3 regions of the Stenotrophomonas sp. NPDC077659 genome follow, and region 2 is predicted to be linked to each of the others. Evidence: predicted binding sites of a transcription regulator. Region 2 holds the regulator's gene; each other region holds the start of a gene.
The links. The regulator FliA, encoded in region 2, starts transcription of late flagellar genes. The targets are predictions, from matches to a motif close to TAAAGTTTNNCNNNCNNNGGCCGATAA.

Region 1: the regulator FliA is predicted to act here: its motif matches at 2,177-2,203, upstream of ACQKDV_RS14055 (methyl-accepting chemotaxis protein).
Region 3: the regulator FliA is predicted to act here: its motif matches at 2,777-2,803, upstream of ACQKDV_RS16860 (chemotaxis protein CheW).

The regions. Positions count from the first base shown of each region.
Region 1 is NZ_JBNNHG010000105.1:1,166-7,640, reverse strand. Features, by position in the region: gene ACQKDV_RS14075 (alkaline phosphatase) at 1-94, shown strand, start outside; gene ACQKDV_RS14070 (transporter substrate-binding domain-containing protein) at 186-902, opposite strand; partial or broken gene ACQKDV_RS14065 (DNA-binding response regulator) at 968-1,123, shown strand; gene ACQKDV_RS14060 (arylamine N-acetyltransferase family protein) at 1,185-2,021, opposite strand; gene ACQKDV_RS14055 (methyl-accepting chemotaxis protein) at 2,232-4,769, shown strand; gene ACQKDV_RS14050 (PepSY domain-containing protein) at 4,847-6,475, opposite strand, start outside.
Region 2 is NZ_JBNNHG010000001.1:90,435-96,909, reverse strand. Features, by position in the region: gene ACQKDV_RS00390 (chemotaxis protein CheA) at 1-1,106, opposite strand, end outside; gene ACQKDV_RS00385 (protein phosphatase CheZ) at 1,109-1,714, opposite strand; gene cheY (chemotaxis response regulator CheY) at 1,714-2,106, opposite strand; gene ACQKDV_RS00375 (RNA polymerase sigma factor FliA) at 2,163-2,906, opposite strand; partial or broken gene ACQKDV_RS00370 (MinD/ParA family ATP-binding protein) at 2,903-3,616, opposite strand; partial or broken gene ACQKDV_RS00365 (helix-turn-helix domain-containing protein) at 3,608-3,904, shown strand; gene dnaN (DNA polymerase III subunit beta) at 4,180-5,280, shown strand; gene recF (DNA replication/repair protein RecF) at 6,157-6,475, shown strand, end outside.
Region 3 is NZ_JBNNHG010000161.1:393-6,867, reverse strand. Features, by position in the region: gene ACQKDV_RS16870 (methyl-accepting chemotaxis protein) at 1-1,681, shown strand, start outside; gene ACQKDV_RS16865 (flagellar brake protein) at 1,760-2,533, shown strand; gene ACQKDV_RS16860 (chemotaxis protein CheW) at 2,844-3,335, shown strand; gene ACQKDV_RS16855 (hypothetical protein) at 3,473-3,856, shown strand; gene ACQKDV_RS16850 (methyl-accepting chemotaxis protein) at 3,953-6,325, shown strand.

The DNA.
Region 1 (6,475 bases), on a different contig from region 2:
CCCCGGCTACCGCCAGCATGTGCGCTGGAACGACGGCAGCTACATCGACAACACCGATGTGGCCAAGGCCGTGCAGGACGCCCTGCAGCGCTGACCCCGCCACTGCGGAGCCGCCCGGCTGCCTTTCGCGGGAACCCCGCACACGGCAGCCGGGCATCGCCTGGCTCTACGGAAAGCAGCCTCCCTTAGCGTACGAGTGTCACCGCTTGCCCGGCGCGCGAAAACGCTTCGGCCAGCAGCGGCCCCTGCTTGATCGTTTCCACCTCCGCAAACAGCGCCTGCAGCGCCTGCACCGGGCGCGAGGCCGGCGCGGCCACGGCCTGCTGGATGGCGGTGAAGCGATCCGCCAGCACGCGATGGCCTGCATGCGCCCCGGCCCACGCCTGCAACGGCTGACGTACCCCGGCCGCTGCATCCAGCCGCTGCTGGTCGAACAGCTCGATGGCCGCCGCAGAGGTGTCGGCACGTTCAATCCGCGCGTGCTTCAGTTCACGGCTCAGGAACAGGTCGTAGGCCGCGCCACGGCCCACGGCGATGCGCACGTCTTCGCGGTCCAGGTCGGCTACCGCGCGTGCCGCGCTGTCTGCACGCACCAGGTAGGTTCCTTCAATCTCCACATAGGGCGCACTGAAAGCGATGCGGTCGGCACGCGCTGGATCCACCGCCAGGAAGGCCAGATCCCATCCATCTTCGGCAGCGGCCGCCACCACCGATGCCGCAGCGTCGTGGCAGGTGAAGCGCGCCTGCACGCCCAGCCGCTGCGCCAGCGTCGTGGCCAGTTCCACCGAAGGGCCACGTGGCGAACGCGCATCGCCCTGGGCGAGCACCGGATTGCCCAGGTTGATCGCCACGCGCAGGTGACCGTGTGGTGCGAGCGCAGCGCGATGATCGGACAGCGGCATGGGGCACTCCGGAGAACACGGGGAACTCCAGCATGCCACTGGCGGCGTGCGTGCCGCGTGCGCTGCTGCTGTCCGGCGCCTGCAGCAACAATGAGCCCCCGCACAGCCTGTTCCTGGCCGAAGGCATGGTGAAGAACTACGTCTCCACCATCCTCGACAAGCTCGGTGCCCGCGACCGCACCTGCGCGGTGCTCAAAGCCATTATCCTGCGCATCGTCTGAAGCAGCCGAGCGTGGGCTCGGCTCTACAGAGAGCGGAAAGCAGCCGAGCGCGGGCTCGACGCTACCTGGTTGATGCATGCCACCGTTGCAGCCACTCGGCAATGGCCGGGTCCAGCCGCGGGTCGTCCGGCAACCGTATGCCAAAGCCCTCATGCAGCACCTGCCGCACGTCAGCCACATCGCGCAGCGCCCGTTTGTCCGGCGCCTGGCCTGCCCGGTATTGGGTGTAGTTGCCGCTGCCGATGGTGCGGCGCCAGTCCGGCCCGGTCAGGGATGCGCGCAGCTGGCCTGGGAAACTTGAATGCGGGTGCGTGCACACATACCAGTTGCCCACCTCGTTATCGACCGGCGCCGGGGCTTGCAGGTCGAAGCGGTACAGGGCCCGCCAGTCGTCGCCGCTGCGGGCCGCCAGCAGGAAATCACCGTCATCCAGCCGCTGCAGCCGGTAACGCTCATGCGGCGTGGCCTGCGCAGCCGTTTCCCGCAGGCGCAGTGGCACGGTCGGGGTCAGGCTGCCGAAGCCGGTATCCACCAGCCAGTCCTCACCCTCCAGCGCCACCCGGATCAACAGATGCGTGCGTGGGGTCAGTTCGCCTGCACCGGCCGACAACAGCACCCGCGCACTGAGCGCCTGCGCATCGAAGCCCAGCGTCTGCAGCAAGGCCAGGAACGCGCCATTCAGTTCGAAGCAGTAACCGCCGCGCTGCGCCTGCAGAAGCTTGTGCTGCACGCTGTCCAGATCGATCTGCACCGCGTCGCGCAGCAGGCTGGTGATCGTCTCGAACGGCAGCAGGGCGTTGTGCCGCTGCTGCAACAGGGTCAGTCCTTCCAGGGTGGTGGGCGGCGCGGCATCCAGCTGCAGGCGCTGCAGGTAGCGGGGGATATCCAAGGGGGCCATGGCGGTGCGGGGGGGGGGGCAGGGGCGGATGCCCACTGTGCAACCGCAACCGCGGTTGAGGTCAAGCGCTCGCGGCCTGTGTCATCGCCCGGTCGCCTGCGGCCGGTACAAAGGCCGCGACCCCCGGGGCCACCCGGCAGGGTCGAAAACAATCCTAAAGTCCCGCTCATCCAGGCCGATGACGGTGTGTCATTCTGCCTGGAGTCTGTCATGCCGACCGTGGTCCCTCGCCTCCGGTTTCTGCGCACCCAATTGGAGGGCATGCGCTCGCTGTTCCCTGGCCTGCTGCTGTGGCTGCAGCCACACCGGCTCAGCGTAGCCAACAAACTGAAGGCCACCCTGTGGGTCTGCGGCTTGGGGCTGGTGGCCATCGCCGGCGTGTATGCCTGGACCGGGCATACCAGCGCACAGGCCGCCCGCCGCCAGGCCAGTTACCAGCACGGCAGTGATCTGGCAACGGCGCTGGCCACGCGCGTGGCCGAAGCCCGCCGCCTGCAGACACAGTATGCGCGCAGTTTCGACGACGCCGACCGCAGCCAGCTGCTGGCCGCCCAGCAGGAGCTGAAGCACGACCTGCAGGCGCTGCGCGCGATGCCGATGGATGCCGGCCGGCGCAAGGCGCTGCAGGCTCTGGCCGAAGCGGTCGACGGTTTCTCGCAGGGCATCGCCGCCCTGTTCGAGCGCGTGGATGAAATGGGCCGTGGTGATGCTGGCCTGGCTGCGCAACTGCAGCAGGCGGCCGCCGCGCTGCAGGCCAGCGTGGCCGCGTTGCAGCGCCCGGTGCTGGACCTGCATGTGCAGAAGATGCGTCGCCAGGAAGCGATGCTGCTGCTCGATGGCGATTCCACCCATGCTGATCGTGCGAGTGAAGAGAAGCTGCCCTTTGATCTGGCCCTGGCAGGCTTGCCGACCGAGGCGCAGGAGCGCCTGCGCGCCGAGATGGATGCCTACCAGGCCGCGCTGCTGGGCTACACCGCCGCCCGCGTCGGCCTGGATGTGGAAGCCCAGTCCCTGCTGGATACCGCCGCCAGCGTGGCGCCCGCACTGGCCGCCTTCCAGAAGGCCCAAGTGCAGGCGCTGGCCCAGGCGCAGGCACGCCAGCAGGCAGGTGCACGCACCATGAGCGTGCTGTTCGCCGCCACCCTGGTGCTGGTGGCCGGCGTGCTGATCACCAGCCTGGTGCTGGTGCTGCGCGCGGTGCGTCGCCCGATCGAGGACACCCTGCGCTTCGCCAGTGACATCGCTGACGATCGCTTGGACACCACGCTGCGCGTGTACAACGCCAACGATGAAATCGGCAAGCTGGCCCAGCGCCTGGTCGACATGCAGCAGCGCCTGCGCACGCGTATCGAAGACGAACGCGCGGTGGCCCGCGGCAACACCCGCGTGCGCCAGGCGCTGGACAGCGCACAGACCGGGCTGATGGTGATCGATGCGGAGGGGCAGGTGGCCTACGCCAATCCCGCCCTGCTGCAGCTGCTGGACATGTCGGCCGACGCCCTGGTTGGCAGCGACGCGGCGCGCCTGCACCCGGCGATGACCCGCGTGGCCGGCGTGCGCTACCGCGAGGAGCACGAGATCAATCACCTGGGCGTGCGCTACCAGTTGATCGCCAACGCGATCATCGATGAGGACCATTTCCTTGGCGTGGCGGTGGAATGGCGCAGCCGCGCGCTGGAAACCCTGCTGGAAACCGAAGTGGCCGCACTCGTTGACGCGGCCGCGCACGGTGAACTGCAGGGTCGCATCGCGCTGGAGGGCAAGCAGGGCTTCGTGCGTACCCTGTCCACCAGCATCAACCATCTGCTGACCACCTTCGAAACCAATCTGGGCGATCTGCAGACGCTGCTGGCAGCCCTCGCACGCGGCGACCTGAGCGTTCGCATGGAGGGTGACCTGCAGGGCGTGTTCGCGCGCATGCGCGACGATGCAAATGCCACGGTCGGCCAGCTCGGCCGCATCGTCACCCGCATCCAGCAGGCCACCTCGCGGCTGGATGTGGGCGTGGGCGAGATCGTCGCCGGCCACCATGACCTCTCGCAGCGCACCGAACAGCAGGCGGCCAACCTGGAAGAGACCGCCGCGTCGATGCACGAACTGACCGATACCGTCGGCCGCAACGCCGATGCTGCCGGCCGCGCCGATGCACTGGTGCAGGGCGCGGCGGTAGTGGCCGCACGTGGCGGCCAGGCCGTCGGCCAGGTCGTGGCCACCATGCAAGGCATCAGTGAGGCCTCGCGCCGCATCGGTGACATCACCCAGCTGATCGACGGCATTGCCTTCCAGACCAGCATCCTGGCCCTGAATGCCGCCGTGGAAGCGGCGCGTGCGGGTGAACAGGGGCGCAGCTTCGCCGTGGTGGCGTCTGAAGTACGTCTGCTTGCCCAGCGCAGTGCTGAGGCGGCCAAGCAGATCAAAGTGCTGATCGAAGATTCGGTGGCCCGTGTCGGCCAGGGCAATGTGCAGGCCGAACAGGCCGGCACCACCATGGGCGAGATCGTTGGCAGCGTGCAGCAGCTGGCCGCGCTGCTCACCACCATCCGCAGCGCGTCGCAGGAACAACATGCGGGTATTGCGCAGGTGAACCAGACCATCATGCAGATGGAATCGAGCACCCAGCGCAATGCCAGCCTGGTGGAGGAAGCCGGGGCATCGACTGCGCAGATGCAGGCCCAGGTGCAGGCCCTGACCGAGGCCGTATCGGCGTTCCGCCTGCAGCCGCAGCGACACCCGCGCATCGCGGCGTGATGGTGCCCCGGTAGTGCCGGCCGCTGGCCGGCATTCCAACCGCACCCCGGCCAGCGGCCGGCGCTGCCAGGCGGGGTTCAGTACACGTCGCGGCGGTAGCGCCCGTTTTCCAGAAGCGCTTCCACTTCCTCGTCGCCCAGCGCCGCGCGCAGCACCTGGTCCACGCCCTCGGCCATGCCCTGCAGCGAACCACAGACGTGGATCACTGCGCCACGCGCCAGCCACGCCTGCAATTCCGCCGTAGCCGCCTGCAGGCGATGCTGCACATAGCCACCGCCGTCTGCATCACGCGAGAACGCCAGATCGACGCGGGCCAGATGGCCCTCGGTCTGCCACTGCACGATCTCCCCGGCGAACAACTGGTCGTGCGCGCGCTGGCGTTCGCCAAACAACAGCCAATGGCCGTGTTCGTCCTGCTGGGCGGCTTCACGCAGCAGGCTGCGCAGGCCGGCGATGCCGGTGCCGTTGCCGATCAGCACCATCGGCGCGCCGGCCTGTCGATGGAAGCCCGGGTTGCGGTGCACACGCGCGGCGATGCGGGTGCCCAGCGGCGCGTGCAGCGACAGCCAGCCCGAGCCCAGGCCGGGGCGGCCGGCTGCGTCGTGCACCAGGCGCACCACCAGTTCCACTGCACCATCGGCAGCGCATGAGGCGATGGAGTACTCGCGCCCCGGCAGCGGCGGCAGACCGGCCAGCCAACGCGCGGCGTCCTGCACCGGCAGCGCCGCATGTTCGTCGGGTAGTGCGCGTTCGCTGGCCAGTTCCAGCAGCGTCCGTTTCTGGCCATCGATCAGCAGCGGCTGCGCGGGATCAATTCCGTGCGCGCCCAGCACCGCAGCGGTATGCAGTGCGCTGTTGCGCGGTGCGATATGCAGGATGTCGCCGGCCTGCCAGGTCGTGTCGGCCGGCGGCGCCAGCCGGATCTTCCAGATCGCGCCACCCAGGCTGCGCGGGTTCAATGCTTCACGGGCGAGCAACTGCCAGTCGTGCATCAGCGTGGCTGGTGGCAGCACGCTGTCATCGGTGATGATACCGGTCAGCGTACTCAATTCGTGCTGCCACTGGCGCAGTGCCACCACCGAGGCAGCATCCACGTCGATGCGCGGGAACAGCGGCTGCGCCCCGTTGCCGGCCAGCCACGCGTCCACCTGTGTACCGAACGCGCAATAGTGCGGGTACTGGCGATCACCCAATGCCAGTACGCCGTAACGCAGGCCCGACAGATCCACGCGCTGTGCCAGCAGGTGGCGTGCTGCGCGGCGCGCGTTGTCCGGTGGTTCGCCATCGCCGAACGTGCTGAGCACGAACAGGGCCTGCGGGCTGTCCTGCAGCAGCGCGGCGTTCACCCGCGCCAGCGGCAGCACCTGCACCGGGTGGCCGGCGGCCTGCAGCTGCGCCGCCGCGCGCCAGCCCAACTGTTCGGCCAGGCCGCTCTGGCTGGCATGGATCACCCGCCAGGGCGTGCCTTCGCCACCGCCGTCCTGCGCCGCAGGCAGGGTCTGCCGCAGCGCACGTGCCGCGCGCTGGCTGCGCCGGCGGTCCAGGTACAGCATCCAGCCGGTGATGAAGAACAGGCACATCGCCAGGCTGCTGAGCATCACCACCACGCGGCCAGGCAGTCCGAAGAAGCTGCCCGAATGCAGCGCGAACATGCTGGTGGCCAGCTTGCCGCCGGTGCCCTGGCTTTCATAGGGACGCGCATCGAG
Region 2 (6,475 bases):
ACATGGCCCATCCGCGGCTTGCCCTGCGCTTCGCGCAGGTCGGGCATTTCCACGCCGTGGTCGATGGCGTTGCGCACCAGGTGCACCAGCGGATCGGCCAGCGCCTCGACCAGGTTGCGGTCCAGCTCGGTCTCCGCACCGATCAGCTCCAGGTCTACTTCCTTCTGCAGCGAACGGGCGACGTCGCGGGCGACCTTGGGGAAGCGCGAGAACACCTTGCCGACCGGCTGCATGCGGGTACGCATCACCGCCGACTGCAGGCGTGCGGTGGCGATGTCCAGCGTGGACACGGCGCGGTCCAGCTCCTCATCGCGCAGCCGGGTGCGCAGGGTCTTGAGCCGGTTGCGTGAGAGCACCAGTTCGCCGATCAGGTTGACGATGGCATCCAGGCGCTTGGTGTCCACGCGCACGGTGTGTTCGGCCTCGGCCACCGGCTTGTTCGCGGCCGGCTTGGGCGCGGCGCGCGGGGTCGGCGCGGGCGGGGCGGTCGCCGGCACCACGGCCACCGGCTTCGAGCCCGGGGCCGCGCCGCCATGCAGCTGGTCGAGCAGGGCTTCGAACTCGTCTTCGCTGATCAGGCCATCGTCGGCCTTCTTCGGCGCAGCGACGGCGGTCGGCGCGTTGCCGCCGTGCAGCTGGTCGAGAAGGGCTTCGAATTCGTCGTCGGTGATCAGGTCGCTGCCCGTGGCGGCAGGCGCTGCGGCGGCGCTCGGTGCGGGCGCGGCCCCGCCGTGCACCTCGAACTGGGCAATCAGGTCCGGCGGCGCATAGCCCGGCTCAGTGCCGGACGACACCGCATCGAGCATCGACTGCAGGTAATCCAGCGATTGCTGGGCAGCATCGAAATGACCGGACTGCAGCACGGCCTGGCCGGCACGGGCCGCGCCCAGCGCTTCTTCGGCGGCGTGGCACAGCTCGACCATGGCGGTGATGCCGAGGAAACCCGCGCCGCCCTTCAGCGTGTGGTAACCACGGAAGACCGCGTTGAGCTGGTCATTGTCCTGCGGTGCCTGTTCCAGCGACACCAGCTGTTCGCCCAGGCGATCCAGGATTTCCTGGGCCTCGATGATGAAATCGGCAGTGATGTCGTCGGCAACAGCGCTCATGCTTACAGCCCCAGATCCGACAGGAGGTCGTCGGCGTCGTTCTGCGAGACCGCGTGGCGGTCCAGCCCCTTCAGTGCCGGCCCGGCCAGTTCCGGGTCGGTGCGATGCTGTTCCGGCGGCAGCCCAAGTGCGCCGAAGCCTTCGTGCACGCGGCGGACGATGCCGACCACGCGACGGATGATCTGGCCCGTCAGGTCCTGATAGCTCTGGGTCAGCGCGATCTCGGTCAGGTTGTGGCGGATGCGCTCCAGCTGCACGTCCTGGCCCGGCCGCAGGCCATCGGCGCGCAGCTGTTCGGTCAGGGCCCGGCATTCCTCGGCCAGGTCCAGGGTACGGTGGGTGGCCTGTTCGGTCATTGCCACCACGTGGTCCAGGCGCGCGCAGGCATCGTCCAGCTCGCCGGCCTCGTCGGGCACGGTGGGCAGCTCGCCGAGCGCCTGGCCCAGCTCGCGCGCCAGCCGCGAAAGGCCGCTCATCATCGGCTGGGTGCGCGCGGCCACCAGGCTGTCGATGCGCTGGCGCCAGGCGGTCTCGTCGCCTGACTCCAGGGCATCCAGGGCTTCCTGCAGGCGCAGGGCGAGGGCGCTTCTGTCGGCCGGGGTATCCATCAGGCGCTGGCCGCCAGGCGTTCGAAGATCTTGCCCAGCTTTTCTTCCAGGGTCTGGGCGGTGAACGGCTTGATGATGTAGCCGTTGACGCCGCTCTGGGCCGCTTCGATGATCTGCTCGCGCTTGGCTTCGGCGGTCACCATCAGCACCGGCAGGGTCTTCAGCTTGGCATCGGAACGGATGGCCTTGAGCAGCTCGATGCCGGTCATCACTGGCATGTTCCAGTCAGTGACGACGAAATCGAACGGCTGGCTCTGCAGCATCGACAGCGCGGCATGCCCGTCCTCGGCTTCGGCGGTATTGGTGAAGCCCAGATCGCCCAGCAGGTTCTTGACGATGCGACGCATGGTCGAGAAGTCGTCAACGATCAGGATGCGCATGTTCTTGTTCAAAGCAGAGTTCCTTTGGTGTTCATTCCGAGGGGCCGGGGGCAGCCGACTCGTTCATGTCATTCTTCAAGGCCCGCGTCGGCGGCCTCGAAGGTTTTCAGGCGGCCGCGCAGGCGCAGCACGGCCTGGCCGTGGATCTGGCAGACCCGCGATTCGCTCACGCCGAGCACCGCGCCGATCTCCTTCAGGTTCAGCTCCTGCTCGTAATAGAGCGAAAGCACCAGCTGTTCGCGCTCGGGCAGCAGGCCGATGGCCTTGCCCAGCTCGCGGCCGAATTCGCCACGTTCCAGCACCTGCTGCGGGGTTGGGCCACCCTGGGCCACGGTGTCCAGCTCGCCCTGGTCCTCGATGCGTGATTCCAGGCTCAGCACCTGCCCGCGCGAGGCGTCCTCCATCAGGCGCAGGTATTCGGGCAGGGGCATGTCCATGGCCGCAGCCACTTCGGTGGCGCTGGCGGCCCGTCCGCTGCTCTGCTCCAGGCGACGGATGGTGGCCGCAGCATCGCGGGCCCGGCGGTGCACCGAGCGCGGTACCCAGTCGCCACGCCGGATCTCATCGATCATCGAGCCACGGATGCGGATCGAAGCGTAGGTCTCGAACGAGGCCCCCTGGTCGGCGTCGTAGCTGCGCGAGGCTTCGATCAGGCCCATCATGCCGGCCTGGATCAGGTCGTCCACCTCCACGCTGGCCGGCAGGCGCGCGGCCAGGTGGTGGGCGATGCGCCGCACCAGGTCCGAGTGCTGGGTGATGACGTCGGTCGCGGTCGAGCGCTGGACTTCCTTGTACTGGGCTGCGCCTTTCATGCGGTCACCCCACGCTGCTTGAGGATGCGTTCGAGGAAGAATTCGACGCCGCCGCGCGGTTCGGTGGGCGCCTGCCAGCGGGCGGTGCGGCGGGCGATCTCGGTGATCGCCAGCGCGGCCGGGCTGGACGGGTAGGCTTTGACCACCGGCTGCTGGCGCTGCACCGACAGGCGCAGCCAGTCGTCCTGCGGCACGCAGCCGAGGTAGTTCAGCGAGACATCGGCGAGGAATTTCTCGCAGACCCGGCTCAGCTTTTCATACAGTACGCGGCCCTCGTTGGGGTCGCGCACCATGTTGGCCACCACCTGGATGCGGTCCACGCCGCGTTCGCGCGACAGTACCTTGATCAGCGCATAGGCGTCGGTGATCGAGGCCGGTTCATCGCAGACCACCACCACCGTGTCCTGTGCGGCTTGGCAGAAGGTCAGCACGCCATCGGTGATGCCGGCAGCGGTATCCACCACCATGATGTCCAGCTCGCGTTCCAGTTCGGAGAACACGTTGACCAGGCCGACATGCTCGGCCGGGGCCAGTTCGGCCATGTGCCGGCGGCCGGAGGCGGCCGGGACCACCAGCACGCCGTTGGGGCCCTCGATGATCACGTCTTCCAGGCTGCAGCGGCCGGCCACCAGGTCGGCCAGGGTGAAGGTGGGGTTCAGGCCGAGGATGACGTCGATGTTGGCCAGGCCCAGGTCGGCGTCCAGCAGCAGGCGATCAGCATTCCCAACATCCAGAAAACCGTTGCCGACTATTACGGGCTGCAGATCAAGGATCTGCTGTCCAAGCGCCGGACCCGCTCGCTGGCCCGCCCACGCCAGGTCGCCATGGCCCTGACCAAGGAACTGACCGAGCACAGCCTGCCTGAGATCGGCGATGCCTTTGCCGGTCGCGATCACACCACGGTGCTGCATGCCTGCCGCCAGATCCGCACCCTGATGGAGACCGACGGCAAGCTCCGCGAGGACTGGGACAAGCTGATCCGGAAGCTGAGCGAATGATGCACGGACGCTGATGAGGCGTCATCGCACAAAACGGTGCAGAATCCGGTAGCAAGCGCGGGATGAGTTGTGGATAAAATTGGCGTCGGCAAACGCGTCGAATTTATCCACAGCTTTCCCCACCCCCTGACGGACAGTAATGCAGAGGGTTTCGAGGCTGAAAACTCTTTACATTACAAATACTTAGCATTGTTTTCCAGCGATTCTGTCTCTACCAGCACCACCAAGCTTTTGATTTATTCCACATTTTTTAAAGCATAGGGGCACGGAACCACATGCGTTTCACACTGCAGCGCGAAGCCTTTCTCAAGCCGTTGGCACAGGTCGTCAACGTGGTCGAACGCCGCCAGACCCTTCCGGTTCTGGCCAATTTCCTGGTCCAGGTGCAGAACGGCCAGCTGTCGCTGACCGGTACCGACCTGGAAGTGGAGATGGTGTCGCGGATCGCGGTTGAAGACGCCCAGGACGGCGAAACCACCATTCCCGCCCGCAAGCTGTTCGAGATCATCCGCGCCCTGCCCGACGGCAGCCGGATTACCGTCTCGCAGACCGGTGACAAGATCACCGTGCAGGCAGGTCGCAGCCGCTTCACCCTTGCAACGCTGCCGTCCAACGACTTCCCGTCGGTGGACGAAGTGGAGGCCACCGAGCGCGTAGCCATCGGCGAAGCGACCTTGAAGGAGCTGATCGAACGCACCGCTTTCGCGATGGCCCAGCAGGACGTGCGCTACTACCTCAACGGTCTGCTGTTCGATCTGCGCGGTGATGCCCTGCGTACCGTCGCCACCGACGGCCACCGCCTGGCCCTTTGTGAAACCGACCTGGCCAAGCCCAGCGGTTCCAAGCGCCAGATCATCGTGCCGCGCAAGGGCGTGACCGAACTGCAGCGCCTGCTGGAAAGCGGCGATCGCGAGATCGAGCTGGAAGTCGGCCGCAGCCACGTCCGCGTCAAGCGCGACGATGTCACCTTCACCTCGAAGCTGATCGACGGCCGTTTCCCGGACTACGAGGCGGTGATCCCGATTGGCGCCGACCGCGAAGTGAAGGTTGATCGCGAAGCACTGCGTGCCTCGCTGCAGCGCGCCGCGATCCTGTCCAACGAGAAGTACCGCGGTATCCGCGTGGAAGTCTCTCCGGGCAACCTGAAGATCAGCGCGCACAACCCGGAGCAGGAAGAAGCCCAGGAAGAGATCGAAGCCGACACCACGGTCAGCGATCTCGCCATCGGCTTCAACGTGAACTACCTGCTGGATGCCCTCTCCGCCCTGCGCGACGAGGAAGTGATCATCCAGCTGCGCGACTCCAACTCCTCGGCGCTGGTGCGTGAGTCCAGCAGCGAGAAGTCGCGCCACGTGGTCATGCCGCTGCGTCTCTGACGTTTGCGCTGTTCCACGTGAAACACGAAGACGCCCGGCTTATCCGGGCGTTTTTTTTTGTTCCACGTGGAGCATTGATGCGGGTGATGCTATTTCTGTGGGAATGTTCCAGGTTGTCCGGTCGGTCGGGGGGGGAAGCGTCGTCTGCTCCAGCCCGGTGGGTGGCTTCGCCGATTCGCCAATCCTCTCATCAACGGGACCTGGGTCCTGCTGACGCTGCTATCCACAGCCCTGATTTCTGGTATATGCGCCCCGCCCTAGCTTTTAAATCTGGGTATAAATCAAAAGCTTGGTGGTGATGGTAGGGCCAGAATTCGTGGAAAACATGGTTATCTTATTGATTTAAATACGGTTTATAGGCATGAAACCCCCTGTATAGAGGCCCTTGGGGCTGGGGGGGAAGCTGTGGATAATTTTCCGGGCTGCTGAAAGGGCGTTTTTTATCCACAGATTGCCCCTCCCTTGTGCATAAGTCATACAGACCCGCTGTGGATAGCGTGGAACGAGCGACATGAATTCCTTCAAATCTGTGGAACGCTCCGCTGCCCGGCCTGGCAGATTTCAAGGAAACCGCAGCGGAGGGAAACTGATGGGAGTCAGCGGCGTGGCGGGCGCGGTCGGCAGTGCCGCGGATTCGTTGAATTCTGCGGGCGAGGGCCCTGCTGAGGTACGCAGAATTGAACGAATTCATGCGCCCCAGGACTGACTGCCGGGGTGACAAGATGGCTGCACTTTCCATGCGGAACTGCCTGTCAATGGATCGTCCTACCGCACTGGCCGGCACAACGGCGCCACCGGCGGTGGTCTTGACCGATGCAGTAAGCTGATGGATTCCCTGCCTTGCTACCGCCCTGCGCGGATGGTCCCCTGCGTCCCATGCTGATCCGCCGCCTTGCCTTGAACCAACTGCGCCGCTTCAGTGCCGTGGAACTGTCGCCCCAGCCGGGATTGAACCTGCTGACCGGTGACAATGGCGCAGGCAAGACCAGCGTGCTCGAGGCGCTGCACCTGATGGCCTATGGCCGTAGTTTCCGTGGTCGGGTGCGCGATGGCCTGGTCCGCCAGGGCCAGGAAGCGTTGGAAATCTTTGTGGAATGGGAGGAACAGCGCGCCGATCATCCTCCGCATCGTCGCAAGGCGGGCCTTCGCCATAGCGGGCAGGACTGGAAGGGTCGTCTGGATGGCGAAGACGTTG
Region 3 (6,475 bases), on a different contig from region 2:
GCTCGGCCATGATCCCCAGCAACTTGCCCAGCTGGCGCGCGGGCTGGCCGAAGACCGGCCGCTGCCTGACAGCCTGCAATCAGCACGGTTCCCGCGCGATTCGCTGGCCGCCGCACTGGTGCTGACCGGCAACCAGCTGCGGCAGCGGCGTGCCCGTGAACATGCCGCCGACGGCGAGTCACTGCGCATCCGCACGGCGCTGGACGTTGTCACCACCCACGTCATGATTGCCGACCGCGAGCGCAACATCGTCTTCGTCAACCGGCCCCTGCAACGCATGCTGGCCGCTGCCGAAGCCGACCTGCGCCGCGACCTGCCGCAGTTCGATGCCACCGACCTGCTCGGGCGCAGCATCGACATCTTCCACCGCAACCCGGCCCATCAGGCCGCGCTGCTCGACGGCCTGACCAGCACCTACCGCGCACAGATCCGCGTCGGCGGCCGCCGCATGCGCCTGATCGTCAACCCGATCATCGACGATGCCGGGCACCGCCACGGCTTCGTCGTGGAATGGGCCGACCGCACCGTTGAACTGCAGGTGGAGGAAGAGCTTGGCCAGATTGTCGAAGCGGCATCGCTCGGCGACTTCAGCGGCCGCGTCGGCACCGCCGGCAAGGAAGGGTTCTTCCTGCAGCTGGCCGAACGCCTCAACGGCCTGCTCGATGCCAATGCGTACAGCATCGAACAGATCTCGCACCTGCTCGCGGCGTTGTCACGCGGCGACCTGACCGTGCGCATGCACGGTGAATTCCACGGGCTCTACGCGCGCATCCGTGACGACGCCAACACTACCGTGGCCCAGCTCACCGCCATCGTCGGCAGCATCCAGTCTGCGTCGGCCACGCTCACCGGCAGTGCCGGCGACCTCTCGCGCGGCAACGGACACCTTGCTGACCGCACCGAACAGCAGGCCGCCAACCTGGAGGAAACGGCGGCCACGATGGAAGAACTGACCGCCACCGTGCGCCAGAACGCCGAGCATGCGCACCAGGCCAACCAACTGGCCAGCGGTGCGGCTGATGTGGCCGGCCAGGGGGGTGCCGTAGTGGGCCAGGTCGTCAGCACCATGTCAGCCATCCAGGCGTCCTCGAAGAGGATCGCCGAGATCATCGCAGTCATCGACGGCATTGCCTTCCAGACCAACATCCTCGCCCTGAATGCGGCCGTGGAAGCCGCCCGTGCCGGCGAGCAGGGTCGCGGCTTTGCCGTGGTCGCCAGCGAGGTGCGCACACTGGCGCAAAGATCGGCGGCGGCCGCCAGGGAAATCAGGGACCTGATCGATGATTCGGTCGGCAAGGTCGCCGAAGGCTCCAGCCTGGTGCAGCAGGCCGGCAGCACCATGGGGCAGATCGTGCAGGCGGTGCAGCAGGTCAACCAGATCATGGGCGAAATCTCCGCTGCATCGCAGGAACAGAGCGCCGGCATCGAGCAGGTCAACCACAGCATCGCGCAGATGGATGCCACCACACGCCAGAACGCCGCCCTGGTGGAGGCATCCACCCATGCCACGCACGGCATGGCCGAACAGGCCGGCCTGCTGGCCGAGGCCGTCGCACGCTTCCAGATGAACGAACGCGATCCCGACCCGGCAGACAGCGTCGAACATGCTCGACTGAAGCGCTCGCCGTCGAGCAGGCTCGACGCTACGCCCCTTATAGAACGTGATGTATTTCACACTTAATAATCGGCGGTCACGGCCGATACCCCTTTCAAGCCACGCGCCAACGGGCGCCGGCCCCCGCCCCTGAACCAAGATTCCATGTCCGACGGCCACGACAACGACCTGCACGACGCACACGCGGCCGACGCCGCTGACGAACGCTTCCTGGTGCGCAACCCGCGCCAGCTGCGGCAGCTGCTGCGTTCGCTCATCGACCAGCGCTCGTTGATCAACGCCCATGTCGACGGTCGCGACCGCTCCTTCCCCACTGCCCTGCTCGAGCTGGACGACGACGACGACGTCCTGCTGTTGGATGGCAGCCCGCAGGAAGCGTCAAACCGCGCCGCCGAACAGGCCGACCACCTGCTGTGCTTTGCCCAGCTTGAACGGGTGCTGGTGCGCTTCCGCCTGCAAGGCCTGCGGCGGGTGGACAACGATGGCCACGTAGCCTTCCGCGCGCCCCTGCCCGAAGAACTGGTGCACCTGCAGCGCCGCGAACTGTACCGCCTGGAGACCCCCATCACCGATTCACCGCAACTGGCGCTGCCGGCCGGGGAAGCCGGTGCGGAGGCCCTGTCCATGCGCGTGGTCGACATCAGCGGCGGCGGCCTGGCGGTGACCGTCGCCAGCGATTGTGCGGTCTTCAGCCTGCAGAAGCGCTACAGCGCCACGCTGTCGATGCCCGACGGCCCGGATCTGCAGATCAGCCTGGTGGTGTGCAACATGCTGCCCCAGCGACAACCCAACGGGATCGAGGTCAAGCGGATCGGCATGCGCTTTGACGATCTGCCGCGCGGTGGCGACAGCGCCATCCAGCGTTACATCTTCCGCATCGACCGCCAACGCAAGGCGCGCCAGAACGGCGAGATGTAACGCCACCCGACCGGTAGTGCCGGGCGCTGGCCGGCAACGCTGGAAACAAAGCGGGTCCACCATTGCCGGCCAGCGGCCGGCACTACCCATCCGGGGCCGAAGCAGATCCACGCCATGCGTGGACGCCCAGTGCCCCGGTAGATCCACGCCATGCGTGGATGCCCAGTGCCCCGGTAGATCCACGCCATGCGTGGATGCCCAGTGCCCCCGGTAGATCCACGCCATGCGTGGATGACGCCCCACTAAAGTCCCCCCGCACGGGGCCGATATCGAGCCTGACACCGGCACTTCCGGCAGACCAGGACCCTCGATGAACGACAAGACCAGCTCCGCCGCCAGCGCAGATGGCGAATTCCTCAGCTTCACCCTCGGTGCCGAGCACTATGGCGTGGACATCCTCAAGGTGCAGGAAATCCGCGGTTACGATGCCGTCACCCGCGTCCCCGACGCGCCGGATTACATCAAGGGCGTCATCAACCTGCGCGGCACCATTGTTCCGGTCATCGATCTGCGCCTGAAGCTGCGCCTGGAAAACGCGCGCTACGACGCCTTTACCGTGATGATCGTACTGAACGTGGACGACCGCGTCGTCGGCATCGTCGTGGACAGCGTCTCGGACGTGATCCCGCTGTCGGCCGAACAGATCCGCCCCACCCCTGAATTCGGCGCCGCCGTCGATACCCGCTTCATCTCCGGCATCGGCACCCACGACGACCGCATGCTGATCCTGCTGGACATCGAAACCCTGCTGGACAGCGCCGACATGGGCCAGGCCAGCGTGGTCGAAGACGCCGCCGCCTGAGCAAACGGACTCCGCTCACGTTTTTTTTACAGAGCCCTTCAGTTCCCTGCGGCGCAGCCGATAGGGGGACAGGAGCCCGGTCGCGAAGGAGCGCGCCACGCCGGATCGCCCTTCCCAATCCCCGGAGAATCACCCAGATGAAGTCCCTGCTTGCGTTCGTTTCGGTCGCCGTCCTGGCCACCACCGCCTCCTCCGCCTTCGCCCAGTCGGCCGACATGATCCCGCCGGAACTGGCCCCGCGTTCGGTCGGCAAGGACGGCATGGTCTGTGGCAAGGTCGAAAAGGCCCGCTACGCGGAAGGTTCCGAAGGCCAGCCGACCTTCCTGTACATGGGCGGCGCCTTCCCCCGCCACACCTTCTCGGCACGCATCGCCGGCGAAAACCGCGGCAAGTTCAACTTCCCGCTGGAAACCCTGGAAGGCAAGACCGTGTGCGTGATCGGCAAGATCCAGCGCGATGCCTCGCGCGCCGAAATCGAAGTCAGCTCGCCGGCAGGCCTGAAGCTGGCCAACATCAAGTAATCCGCTGTCCATCACCACGCCGGCCACGCGCCGGCGTGGTCTGCTGCAACCGGGCCAGACGCCCGGGCGCGTCTGCCCTAGGAGATCGCAACGCCCATGCCGTGGATCAACAACCTCAAACTGATGCCGAAACTGATGGTGACCTTCGGTGTCATCCTGCTGGTGATGCTGCTGCAGGGCATCGTCGCCTATCGCGGGCTGCACTCACTGAACAATGTGACCACCGAACTGGCGGGCTCCCGGATGGAAAGCATCCGCATGGCCGGCGAAATGCGCGGCATGGTCGGCGAGTACCGCAGCGCGTCCTATCAGCAGTTGATCCGCGCCAGTGATGACGTCAAGGCCGACGCACGCAACCGTGCCAAGGAAATCCGCACGCGGATGGACAAGGCCATCGTCGAGTACCCCACGCTGATCGACAACGCCCAGCAGAAGAAACTGTTCGATGCGTTCGCTGCCGACTGGAAGGCCGCGCTGGCCTCCTATGACAGCGTCACCGAAATGCTGGAGCTGGACCTGCAGGACGATGCCATCGACACCTTCGTCGGCGAGACCCGCACCAAGCACGGGAAGGCCACTGATGCGCTGGCATCGCTGATCGCCGAAGACAACCGCCTGGCCCGCGCATCGCGCGACGAGGCATCCTCCACCTACGCCGCCTCGTCCACGCTGATGGTGATCGCCCTGCTCGGCGGCGCCGCACTGGGCCTGGTGCTGGTGTGGCTGTTCGCCCGCGCCCTGGTCGGCAGCGTGCGTGGCGCCGTCTCGGTCGCCAACGATGTCGCCGGCGGCAAACTGGACGGCCATATCGATGTCAGCCGCCAGGATGAAGTGGGCGAACTGATGCAGGCCATGCAGCGCATGCAGCGCGACCTGCGCGAGCGTATCGAGACCGATGCCGCCGTCGCCCGCGAAAACCTGCGTATCCGTACCGCGCTCGATTACAGCTCGACCGGCGTGTACCTGACCGACCACAACAACACCATCGTCTACAGCAACCGCGCGCTGCAGCAGACGCTGGCCCACTACCAGGACGACGTGCGCCGCGACCTGCCGGACTTCGACGCGCATGCGTCGCTGGTCGGCAAGCCGGCGACCGTGCTGGAACACCGTGGCGAGATGGATGCCAGCCTGGTGGCCAATCTCAAGGCCCACGGCGTGGCCCGCCGCCCGATGCAGTACGGCGATGCGCAGTTCGCCCAGGTGGCATCGACCATCCGCAACGAGGCCGGTGACACCGTCGGCTACGTGGTGGAGTGGCGCGACCGCACCCAGGAAGCCGAGGTCGAGGCTGAAGTGGCACGCGTCATCGCCCAGGCCGCCGCAGGCGATCTGGCCGGCCGCATCGATGCCAGCGGCAAGGAAGGCTTCTTCCTGCAGTTGGCCCAGCAGATCAACGGCCTGCTGGACGCCAACGCCAGCAGCATCGAACAGACCTCCGGCCTGCTGGCCGCCCTGTCGCAGGGTGATCTGACCGTGCGCATGCACGGCGACTACCAGGGTGTGTTCGCCCGCATACGTGACGATGCCAACTCGACCACCGCGCAGCTGAGCGAAATCGTCACCCGCATCAAGCAGTCCAGCCGCGCGATCAGCTCGGCCGCAGGCGAGATCGCTTCGGGCAACAGCGACCTGTCGCGCCGCACCGAGCAGCAGGCAGCCAACCTGGAAGAAACCGCCGCCTCGATGGAGGAGCTGACGTCGACTGTCCGCCAGAACGCCGAACACGCCCGCCAGGCCAACCAGCTGGCCATCGGCGCACACAGTGTCGCTTCGCAGGGGGGCGAGGTGGTCGGCCAGGTGGTCACCACCATGTCCGCCATCGAAGCCTCGTCGAAGAAGATCTCCGAGATCATCTCGGTCATCGACGGCATCGCGTTCCAGACCAACATCCTGGCGCTGAACGCTGCCGTGGAAGCCGCCCGTGCCGGTGAACAGGGCCGCGGTTTCGCCGTGGTCGCCAGCGAAGTGCGCACCCTCGCCCAGCGATCGGCCGCAGCAGCCAAGGAGATCAAGAGCCTGATCGACGATTCGGTCAGCAAGGTCAACGACGGCTCGGCGCTGGTGCACAAGGCAGGCGCAACCATGGGCGAGATCGTCGCCTCGGTGCAGCGCGTGACCGACATCATGGCCGAAATCTCGGCGGCCTCGCAGGAACAGAGCGCCGGCATCGAGCAGGTCAACCAGACCGTGGTGCAGATGGACGAGACCACCCAGCAGAATGCGGCGCTGGTGGAAGAAGCCACCGCAGCGGCACGTGCGATGGAAGAGCAGGCCGGCCACCTGAGCGATGCCGTGTCGATCTTCGTTGTGGACGAAGCCGAGACCGCGGTCGCCCCGCGCGCCCCGGCCCCGGTCCCGCGCGCGGTCACCCCGGCACCGGCCCAGGCAGCCCCTGCAGCCCGCCGCAGCACCGGCGGCCGCGCCCTGGCCGCCGAGCTGGCAGACGGAGACTGGCAGGAGTTCTGATTCCTGCCCACCGGGGGTCGGATCCCTTTTCCGAAGGAAAAGAGCTCTGACCCTGGCCTTTCGGAGACGCCCTGGCCCATGCCGGGGCGTTTTCGTTTCCGGGGTTACCGGGTTCCCGGTTCGCCAGCCAACGGCGAAGCCCCTCGGGGT